DNA from 2 places in the Brochothrix thermosphacta DSM 20171 genome. Region 1 is predicted to be linked to the other one. Evidence: predicted binding sites of a transcription regulator. Region 1 holds the regulator's gene; the other holds the start of a gene.
What was found. The regulator LexA, encoded in region 1, represses DNA repair genes until DNA is damaged. The targets are predictions, from matches to a motif close to CGAACATATGTTCG.
Positions count from the first base shown of each region.

Region 2: the regulator LexA is predicted to act here: its motif matches at 3,036-3,049, upstream of parE (DNA topoisomerase IV subunit B).

Region 1 is NZ_CP145608.1:1,397,868-1,402,291, forward strand. Features, by position in the region: gene tkt (transketolase) at 1-853, opposite strand, end outside; gene V6S17_RS07095 (choloylglycine hydrolase family protein) at 1,405-2,406, shown strand; gene yneA (cell division suppressor protein YneA) at 2,499-2,831, opposite strand; gene lexA (transcriptional repressor LexA) at 2,980-3,582, shown strand; gene V6S17_RS07110 (cysteine hydrolase family protein) at 3,786-4,286, shown strand; gene V6S17_RS07115 (uroporphyrinogen-III synthase) at 4,317-4,424, opposite strand, start outside.
Region 2 is NZ_CP145608.1:1,258,789-1,263,212, reverse strand. Features, by position in the region: gene parC (DNA topoisomerase IV subunit A) at 1-1,029, opposite strand, end outside; gene parE (DNA topoisomerase IV subunit B) at 1,016-2,995, opposite strand; gene plsY (glycerol-3-phosphate 1-O-acyltransferase PlsY) at 3,513-4,124, shown strand; gene V6S17_RS06505 (aldose 1-epimerase family protein) at 4,250-4,424, opposite strand, start outside.

The DNA of each region.
Region 1 (4,424 bases):
AGTCTGGTAAATCCCAACCATAAGCAGCTTTTGTTTCAGAAATACCTTCTGGACCAAGAGGCGCGCCATGGACAGCACTTGTACCTTGTTTTGGAGAACCAAAACCAATAACTGTTTTAATTTCGATAATTGTTGGCTGAGTAGTATTAGCTTTAGCTTCTGCAATTGCCGCTTCAATTTCAGCTAGATCATTACCATCTTTAACTAATAAATGTTGCCAGTTATAAGAATCAAAACGTTTTTGAACGCTCTCAGAGAATGAACGATCTAAATCACCGTCTAATGAAATATCATTAGAATCATAAAGGACAATTAATTTATCTAATTGCTCATGACCAGCCATTGAAACCGCTTCTGCTGAAACACCTTCCATTAAATCGCCATCACCACATAAAGCGTATGTATAATGGTCAACAACGTTGAATTTATCTTTGTTATACATCCCAGCTAAATGACGTTCTGCCATTGCAAAACCAACAGCCATACCGATACCTTGTCCAAGTGGACCAGTTGTTGCTTCTACGCCATCAGTATGTCCAAATTCAGGGTGTCCTGGAGTTAAACTATCCCATTGACGGAAGTTTTTAAGGTCTTCAATACTTAATTTGAAACCTGATAAATGTAACAAGCTGTATAACAACATTGAACCGTGTCCTGCTGAAAGCACAAAACGATCACGGTTTGACCATGTTGTATTGCTTGGGTTAACGTTTAAGAAACGTGACCATAGTGTGTATGCCATTGGTGCTGCACCTAACGGCAAACCTGGATGTCCTGAATTGGCCTTTTGAATAGCATCCATTGAAAGAGTTCTGATTGAATTCACTGCGAGTTGATCAACTTTATCAAACATTTAAAAACATCCCCTCAAAATATATTAATAATACCCATTACACACTGCTTCACTTTCTGCTAACTTTTTGAGTTATTAAAAACGTGAAACAGCTAAATTGCAATGTAACTAAGCATACAAGAATTATTATAAACCATTTCAGCGCAAATCACTAGAGATAGATATTAAAAAGCTTATAAAACCGCTGTTTATTGCCTATTTTTTATTTTAACTCTGCTTTTAGAACAATAAAATGATAGCGTATTCAGTCTGTCGTTAGTTAACACCTCACAAGCAAATTATTTTCCAATGATTGGGTCGTTTTGGTTCTTTTGTTAAATAAGGTGGAAATTATTCTGAATTGAACGGATACTTTTTCCCGAAATACAGTTATTCTTTTATCATAGGCAGTCATTAGTCATTAAATTGTTATTTAAAAACGCAAAAATTAGTAAATAAGACACATCTTTTCTAACTCAACGCTTTTAATATTAGTGATTTAAGATTATAATTAAAGCACACACACAAAGTTTTTAACTCTTTACAAAATAACAAGAAAAGGGATGATTTGAATGATAGGTTGCAGTAGTTTTACATTAACATCAAAAGATAATAAACATTTGCTTTCTCGAACAATGGACTTTGGAATCGAAATGGCGGAACAAGTTGTTTTTGTTCCACGCAACAAAACATTTGATTTAACTTATACAACGTCAGATTCAACAACATCAAAATTTGCTTTTATCGGTATGGGGCAAATTTTAAATAATTCACCGATTCTTTTTGATGGTATTAATGAAAAAGGTCTTATGGGAGCAACCCTCTATTTTCCAGGTTACGCAACTTATAAAGACACAGCAGCAGACGAAACACTCGCAATTTCTCCTGATAAAGTTATCCCCTACATATTATCGCAAGCAACAACGGTCGAAGATGTCAAAACACAGTTACTAGAATCTATTACACTTATTAATGATACCAACCCCATTATCAGTAAATTGCCACCTCTACATTTTATCTTTTCTGATAAAACAGGAGCAACAATTATTGTTGAACCGATGCCCAATGGTTTAAATATCATTGAAGATTCTATCGGGGTGATGACGAATAGTCCTGACTATTCTTGGCACGAAACAAATTTACGCAACTACATCACAGTGACACCTCACCAACATGAACCGATTACTCTGGCAAATAAAGAACTGTCAGCTTTCAGTCAAGGATCAGGTACATTTGGTTTACCAGGTGACTATACCCCTCCTGCTCGTTTTGTGAGAGTGGCTTACTTAAGAAACTTTTCTAAACAACCCGAAAATGAAATTGAAGCCGTCAGTTTATCTCATCATATTCTGGAATCAGTTAGTATTCCTAATGGAGTGGTGATTGATCCACAAGGTGAACCTGACTACACATGTTACAGTAGCTACATGTGCGCCGAATCATTAAGTTTTTATTTTGCTGTTTATAGCAACCAACGACTTCAAAAAATAACATTGAACGATGAACTTATCGCTTCAACCGAATATAAGGAATTTAAGGTACAGACTGAAGAGGATATCAACTGTCTTAACTAAGGGGTTTTATACAAAAACGCTACAACTAACATCGTGTTAATTGTAGCGTTTTTATTTATTCAATTTAGTTTTAATGCATTAACTTCAAAAGACTAATCATTATTTGCATACATGATTTCATCAGCAGTCTGTTGTTTTTTTACAGGAATGTAAATTTTAGTGCCCGCTTCCAATTTATTCTCATTAATAAGGTCGTTATTCTCACTCATCCATTGCACCATTGATTGTACTTCTTTAGTTGACGAGGCGTAATTTTCAGCAATTGTCCAAAGGTTATCTGATTCTACAATAGTATATTGTTCGTACTTACTTTCATCTATGCCAGCTGTTTTAAAACCTACTATTAGGAAAAAACAAGCACTAATAAGTGTAAAGATAATAACAAAAGAAAAATTAGTCCAAATACGTGATATTAAAGTTTTCATAAATTAAATCCCCCAGTCGAATGTATGTTCGTATTTATATCATATACCGAACATTTGTTCTTGTCAACACAAAAACAGAACAAACGTTTGTATTTGTCAAGAGCAAATGGTATACTAAAGATACAAAAAACCATACAGAGGTGTAATTATGAAACTTTCTAAACGTCAAAGTGAAATATTTGAATTTTTAAAAGACGAAGTAAAATCAAAAGGTTATCCGCCCTCTGTTCGAGAAATCGGTGAAGCAGTTGGCCTTGCATCAAGTTCTACTGTACACGGTCACCTTGAACGCCTTGAACAAAAAGGGCTAATCAAACGCGATCCTTCTAAACCAAGAGCAATCGAAATAATGGATGATTCACCTAAAGTTGGCACTGTGAATGTGCCATTGGTTGGTAAAGTAACAGCTGGTGTTCCTATTACTGCAATAGAAAATGTTGAGGAATACTTCCCGCTTCCTGAATCAATGCTTGTCAATGATGCCACATTATTCATGCTAAAAGTTGACGGTGAAAGTATGATAAATGCAGGTATTTTGGATGGAGATAAATTAATCGTCCGCCAACAAAATACGGCTTACGATAACGATATTGTTATTGCTATGACAGAGGATGACGAAGCAACTTGTAAACGATTCTTTAAGGAAAGTAACCGTATACGACTTCAACCTGAAAACGATTCGATGGAACCCATCTACTTACCAAATGTATCTATTCTTGGTAAAGTTGTAGGTGTATTTAGAGAAATGTAGCCTTTTCTTTCGCTACATCGGTTAATTATCTTAATACAATAATTAATACAATTAAAAAAAGAGTAATAGGCAGCTTGTTGCTTATTTCTCTTTTTTTGGATACTAAATCATTTTTAAAATACCTATAATCATGAATGACATTGCTAATGCTTTAAAATTATTTATGCTATAATTTCATTATTAAAAAAGAAAGAGGTCCTTTGATGAAGCCTTTAGCTGATGCTCTAATCATTATCGATTTACAGAATGGCGTGTGTTACAACGACACAGAAATTTTCAATCTATCTTCATTAGTTACTCTAATAAATAAACGTATGCTTGATTATACGTCTCAAGGGAAAAACATCATCATTGTTCAACATACTGACGAAGATTTGATTCAAGGACAGTCCCCTTGGGAAGTCATCCCCTCGTTGGACAAGGGAAAAGCGACTCATTATATTCAAAAAACACATGCCAATTCTTTTTATAAGACTAATTTAAAAGAATTGCTTGAACAAGAACATATAAACCGTATCGAAATTTGTGGTGCTCAAACCGAATATTGTGTGGATGCAACTGTAAAAAATGCTCATGCACTGGGTTATTTAATCCAAATGTTAAGAGGTGGCACAACAACTTATTCTAATGCTTTTATGAGTGCAGAAAATACGGTGCGTTTTTATGAAAATATATGGGATAATCGCTTTGCCACTTTTATTTAATTACACCAAAAAGGTATAAAACATATTGTTTTATACCTTTTTTTGGTTTTTGAAATACGAACGAAAACCTTCTATATGATAAGGATGCGCTTCATAAGCAACATTTAATCCCTTTTCTACAATAACAGCCGTTGTCAC
Region 2 (4,424 bases), 140 kb from region 1:
GTTTAAACGTGGGCGTTTATTATCAATTGCCACTAAGTTGAAGTTATACGACACTTGTAAATCCGTATTTTTATATAAATAGTTAAGAATACCAGTGACATTCACTTCTTTTTTCAATTCAATTGCAATGCGTAAGCCTGTTCTATCTGTTTCATCACGGACTTCAGAAATACCTTCGACTTTTTTATCGAGACGTAACTCATCAATACGTTTGACAAGGTTTGCTTTGTTTACTTCATAAGGTATTTCAGTCACAATAATTTGTTGACGACCACTACGAATTGTCTCAATTTCAGTTTTAGAACGAATGAAAATCTTACCTTTACCAGTTTCATACGCTTTTCTAATACCACTAACACCTTGAATGATACCGCCTGTTGGAAAGTCAGGGCCAGGAATTTTTTTCATGATATCATCAATGCTACAATTTTGATGTTTTAGTCGATAAATAACCGCTTCAATCACTTCCGCTAAGTTATGTGGCGGAATATCTGTTGCATAACCCGCAGCAATACCTGTTGCACCATTCACTAACAAGTTAGGGAAATGTGCAGGTAACACCGTTGGTTCATGCGTTGTTTCATCGAAGTTTGAGATCATATCCACTGTACCTTTTTCAAGGTCTTGCAATAAATGAGCCGACAGTGCACCTAAACGTGCTTCTGTATAACGCATCGCAGCTGCAGAGTCACCATCAATACTACCGTTGTTACCATGCATTTCAATTAAAGGCATACGGTTTTTCCAATCTTGACTCATACGAACCATTGCTTCATACACTGATGAATCACCGTGTGGGTGATAGTTACCGATAACGTTACCGACTGTTTTAGCTGATTTACGGAACCCTTTTTCATTGGTATTACCTTCCGCATACATGGCATATAAAATACGACGTTGTACAGGTTTTAGTCCATCACGGATATCTGGTAAGGCACGTTCTTGAATAATATATTTACTATAACGACCAAAACGGTCGCCAACGACTTCTTCTAATGGTAAATCTTGAATCCCATCATGAATTGGCATCGGAATCCCCCTCAATCATTACATTTTCGTTTTCTAAAATACTTTGTTCATCTTCTAATGTAAACTCTACATTACCTTCAATCCAACGACGACGCGGTTCAACTTTATCGCCCATCAGCGTTGAAATACGACGTTCAGAACGCGCAGCATCATCAATGCGTACACGAATCAACGTACGTGATTCCGGATCCATTGTAGTAGACCATAATTGATCTGCATTCATCTCACCTAAACCTTTGTAACGCTGAATAATATAACCACGGCTAAAGTTTTTTAAGACCACTTCTAACTCATCGTCCGTCCACGCGTATTCAATCACTTCTTTTTTACCGGCACCTTTACTTACTTTATAAAGGGGTGGCAAAGCAATATAAATCTTGCCTGCTTTAATCAACGGCAACATGTAACGATAAAAGAACGTTAAGAGCAAGACTTGAATATGTGCCCCATCAGTATCCGCATCGGTCATAATAATAATTTTATCGTAATTACAATCTTCAATATCAAAATCAGCACCTACGCCGGCACCAATAGTATGAATGATTGTACTAATTTCTTCATTTTTCATAATATCAGCTAATTTAGCTTTTTCAGTATTGATAACTTTTCCTCGTAAAGGTAACACAGCTTGGAAACGACGATCACGACCTTGCTTGGCAGAACCACCGGCCGAATCCCCTTCGACTAAGTACAATTCATTTTTCAATGGGTTACGTGATTGAGCTGGCGTTAATTTACCTGATAATAGTGTATCTGAACGCTTACGTTTTTTACCATTACGCGTGTCTTCACGGGCTTTACGCGCTGCATCACGCGCTTGTTGTGCTTTGATTGATTTACGAATTAACAGTTGACTTACTTCTGGGTTTTCGTTTAAGAAGTAGGCTAATTGTTCAGAAACAACGGCATCAACAGCTGCACGAGCTTCAGATGTTCCTAATTTTTCTTTTGTTTGACCTTCAAATTGGAGGTATTCTTCTGGTACACGAATTGAGATAACAGCTGCCATCCCCTCACGTATATCACTACCTTCAAGGTTCTTATCTTTTTCTTTTAACATACCTGTACGGCGAGCATATTCATTCATGACGCGTGTCATTGCCGCTTTAGCTCCAGCTTCGTGCGTTCCCCCGCCTTTTGTACGTACATTATTTACAAAACTAAGAATTGTTTCTGAATAGGCATCATTGAACTGAAAAGCCATTTCAATTTCCATTTCAGATTGAACGCCCTCCATCACAACTGTATCGTGTAGGCCTTCTTTATCTTCATTTAAATAACTGACAAACGCAGCAATTCCATCCTCGTAAAGGAATGTTTCTGACTTATCTGCTTCACGTTCGTCCGTTAATATAATTTCAACGCCTTTAAGCAAGAAAGCTGATTCGCGCAAACGTTCGCTAAGAACATCATAATTATAAGTTGTTGTTGAAAAAATGGTTGGGTCTGGTTTAAAATGCAACGTTGTTCCATTGCGTTTAGTTTTTCCCAGCTTAACAAGTTTTGTGACTGGTACCCCACCGTTTTTAAATGTTTGTTCATACTCATACCCATCACGATAAACGGTAACTTTTAACCATTCGCTCAAAGCGTTAACAACAGATGCACCTACACCGTGTAAGCCCCCAGATGTTTTATAGCCACCTTGACCAAACTTACCACCAGCATGAAGCACAGTTAAAATAACTTCAACTGTTGGTTTACCAGAACTATGCATACCAACAGGCATACCACGTCCTTCGTCACTTACGACGATACTATTATCTTTTTTTATTGTAATTTCAATTTTTTGACCAAACCCAGAAAGGACCTCATCAACAGAGTTATCTACTATTTCATACACAAGATGATGTAAACCTCGCGCATCGGTTGAACCAATATACATTGCTGGACGTTTTCGAACAGCTTCTAATCCTTCTAATATCTGTATTGCATCATCATTATATTCAGTTGTTTGTTTTACCAATGCTTAACAGCGCCTTTCTATCATGTGATGTTTGCTTTCACAAACGTGCGTTCGTTATTAAAAATAGCAAAAATAAGACTCGCTTGTCAAATAAAGCCATTGACGGACGGGTATAACTCCCTCAATACTTACGGCATATTCAGCAATTAAATCACAGCTTTACTTTAGAATCGATAATTTAAGTGTAACCGATTGTCGCAAAAAAATCATCGACATCTTTTAAAATTTTATAATATCTACTAAAATTCACCATTAATTATGACACTACAATCGTTTAATCGTCGTACTCTATACCGGTAAAAATGCCCCGCCTTATCATTTTCACTACTTATCGGCAGTTATGATGATAAAAGCAACGGTGTTTCTTTGTCGCGTTACGTGATTGTTTACTGTGACAAAACAGTCTATTGGTCCCGTCCCCTATTCTAGCACACTTGGTGAAAATAAACGTTTCTTTTATGACAGAGATACTCTATAATTACCTTGTTAAGTATTTTTAAAGAGAAGAGGAATTCGTATGCTATTTATTGCACAAGTTATTGGATTAATGCTTGTTGCCTATCTAATTGGATCGTTTACTGCCGGACTATGGATTGGAAAATGGTTCTTTAAAAAAGATATCAGAGAATATGGTAGTCATAACTTAGGTGCTACTAACTCATTTAGAATACTAGGTGTTAAAGCGGGTATTGTCGTAATGATAATCGATGTTTTAAAAGGTACCTTGGCAACTTTGCTTCCTGTATGGCTTCATGTCCCAATCAATCCCTTACTCATCGGTGTTTTCGCGGTTATCGGGCATATTTACCCAGCCTACGCAAAACTTCGTGGCGGCAAGGCTGTCGCAACTTCTGCAGGGATTCTGCTTGGGTATAGTCCAAGCGTCTTCTTAGTACTCATGGCTGTGTTTGTAATCGTTCTAGTTATTTCACGTTACGTGTCACTTAGCTCAATGATTGCCGTTGTTGTTGGTTTAATCGCTAGCATCTTCTTAAAGGACTACGTGTTAATTATCGTTATGGCGATTCTGACAATCTTTATTCTTTACCGTCACCGCGCCAACATCTCACGTATTAAGAATGGTACCGAATCTAAAATTAAATTTAAATCTAGTAAAAAAACTTCTTAATTTTTTAAAGCGTTGGTAATTGACATATTATCAGTGCTTTTTTTATACAAAAAAACACCTGCCCTAAAGCGGTGTTTGTTCGTATTAGCTCAGCTCAGCTCAACTCAACTACATTTATTAAAAAACTAGTAAAGTGTGATTTCATAAGCTGTTTTATAAATTTGTTGCGGCGCTAATTGATGCGATCCAAATTTTTTAGTCCAATCTTGCGTTGTATCTACCGTATCTGCAATGCCTTGCCACGGCTCAATACATATAAATGGCGCAGCATCAGTTGGAGACCAGACACCGACAAATGCC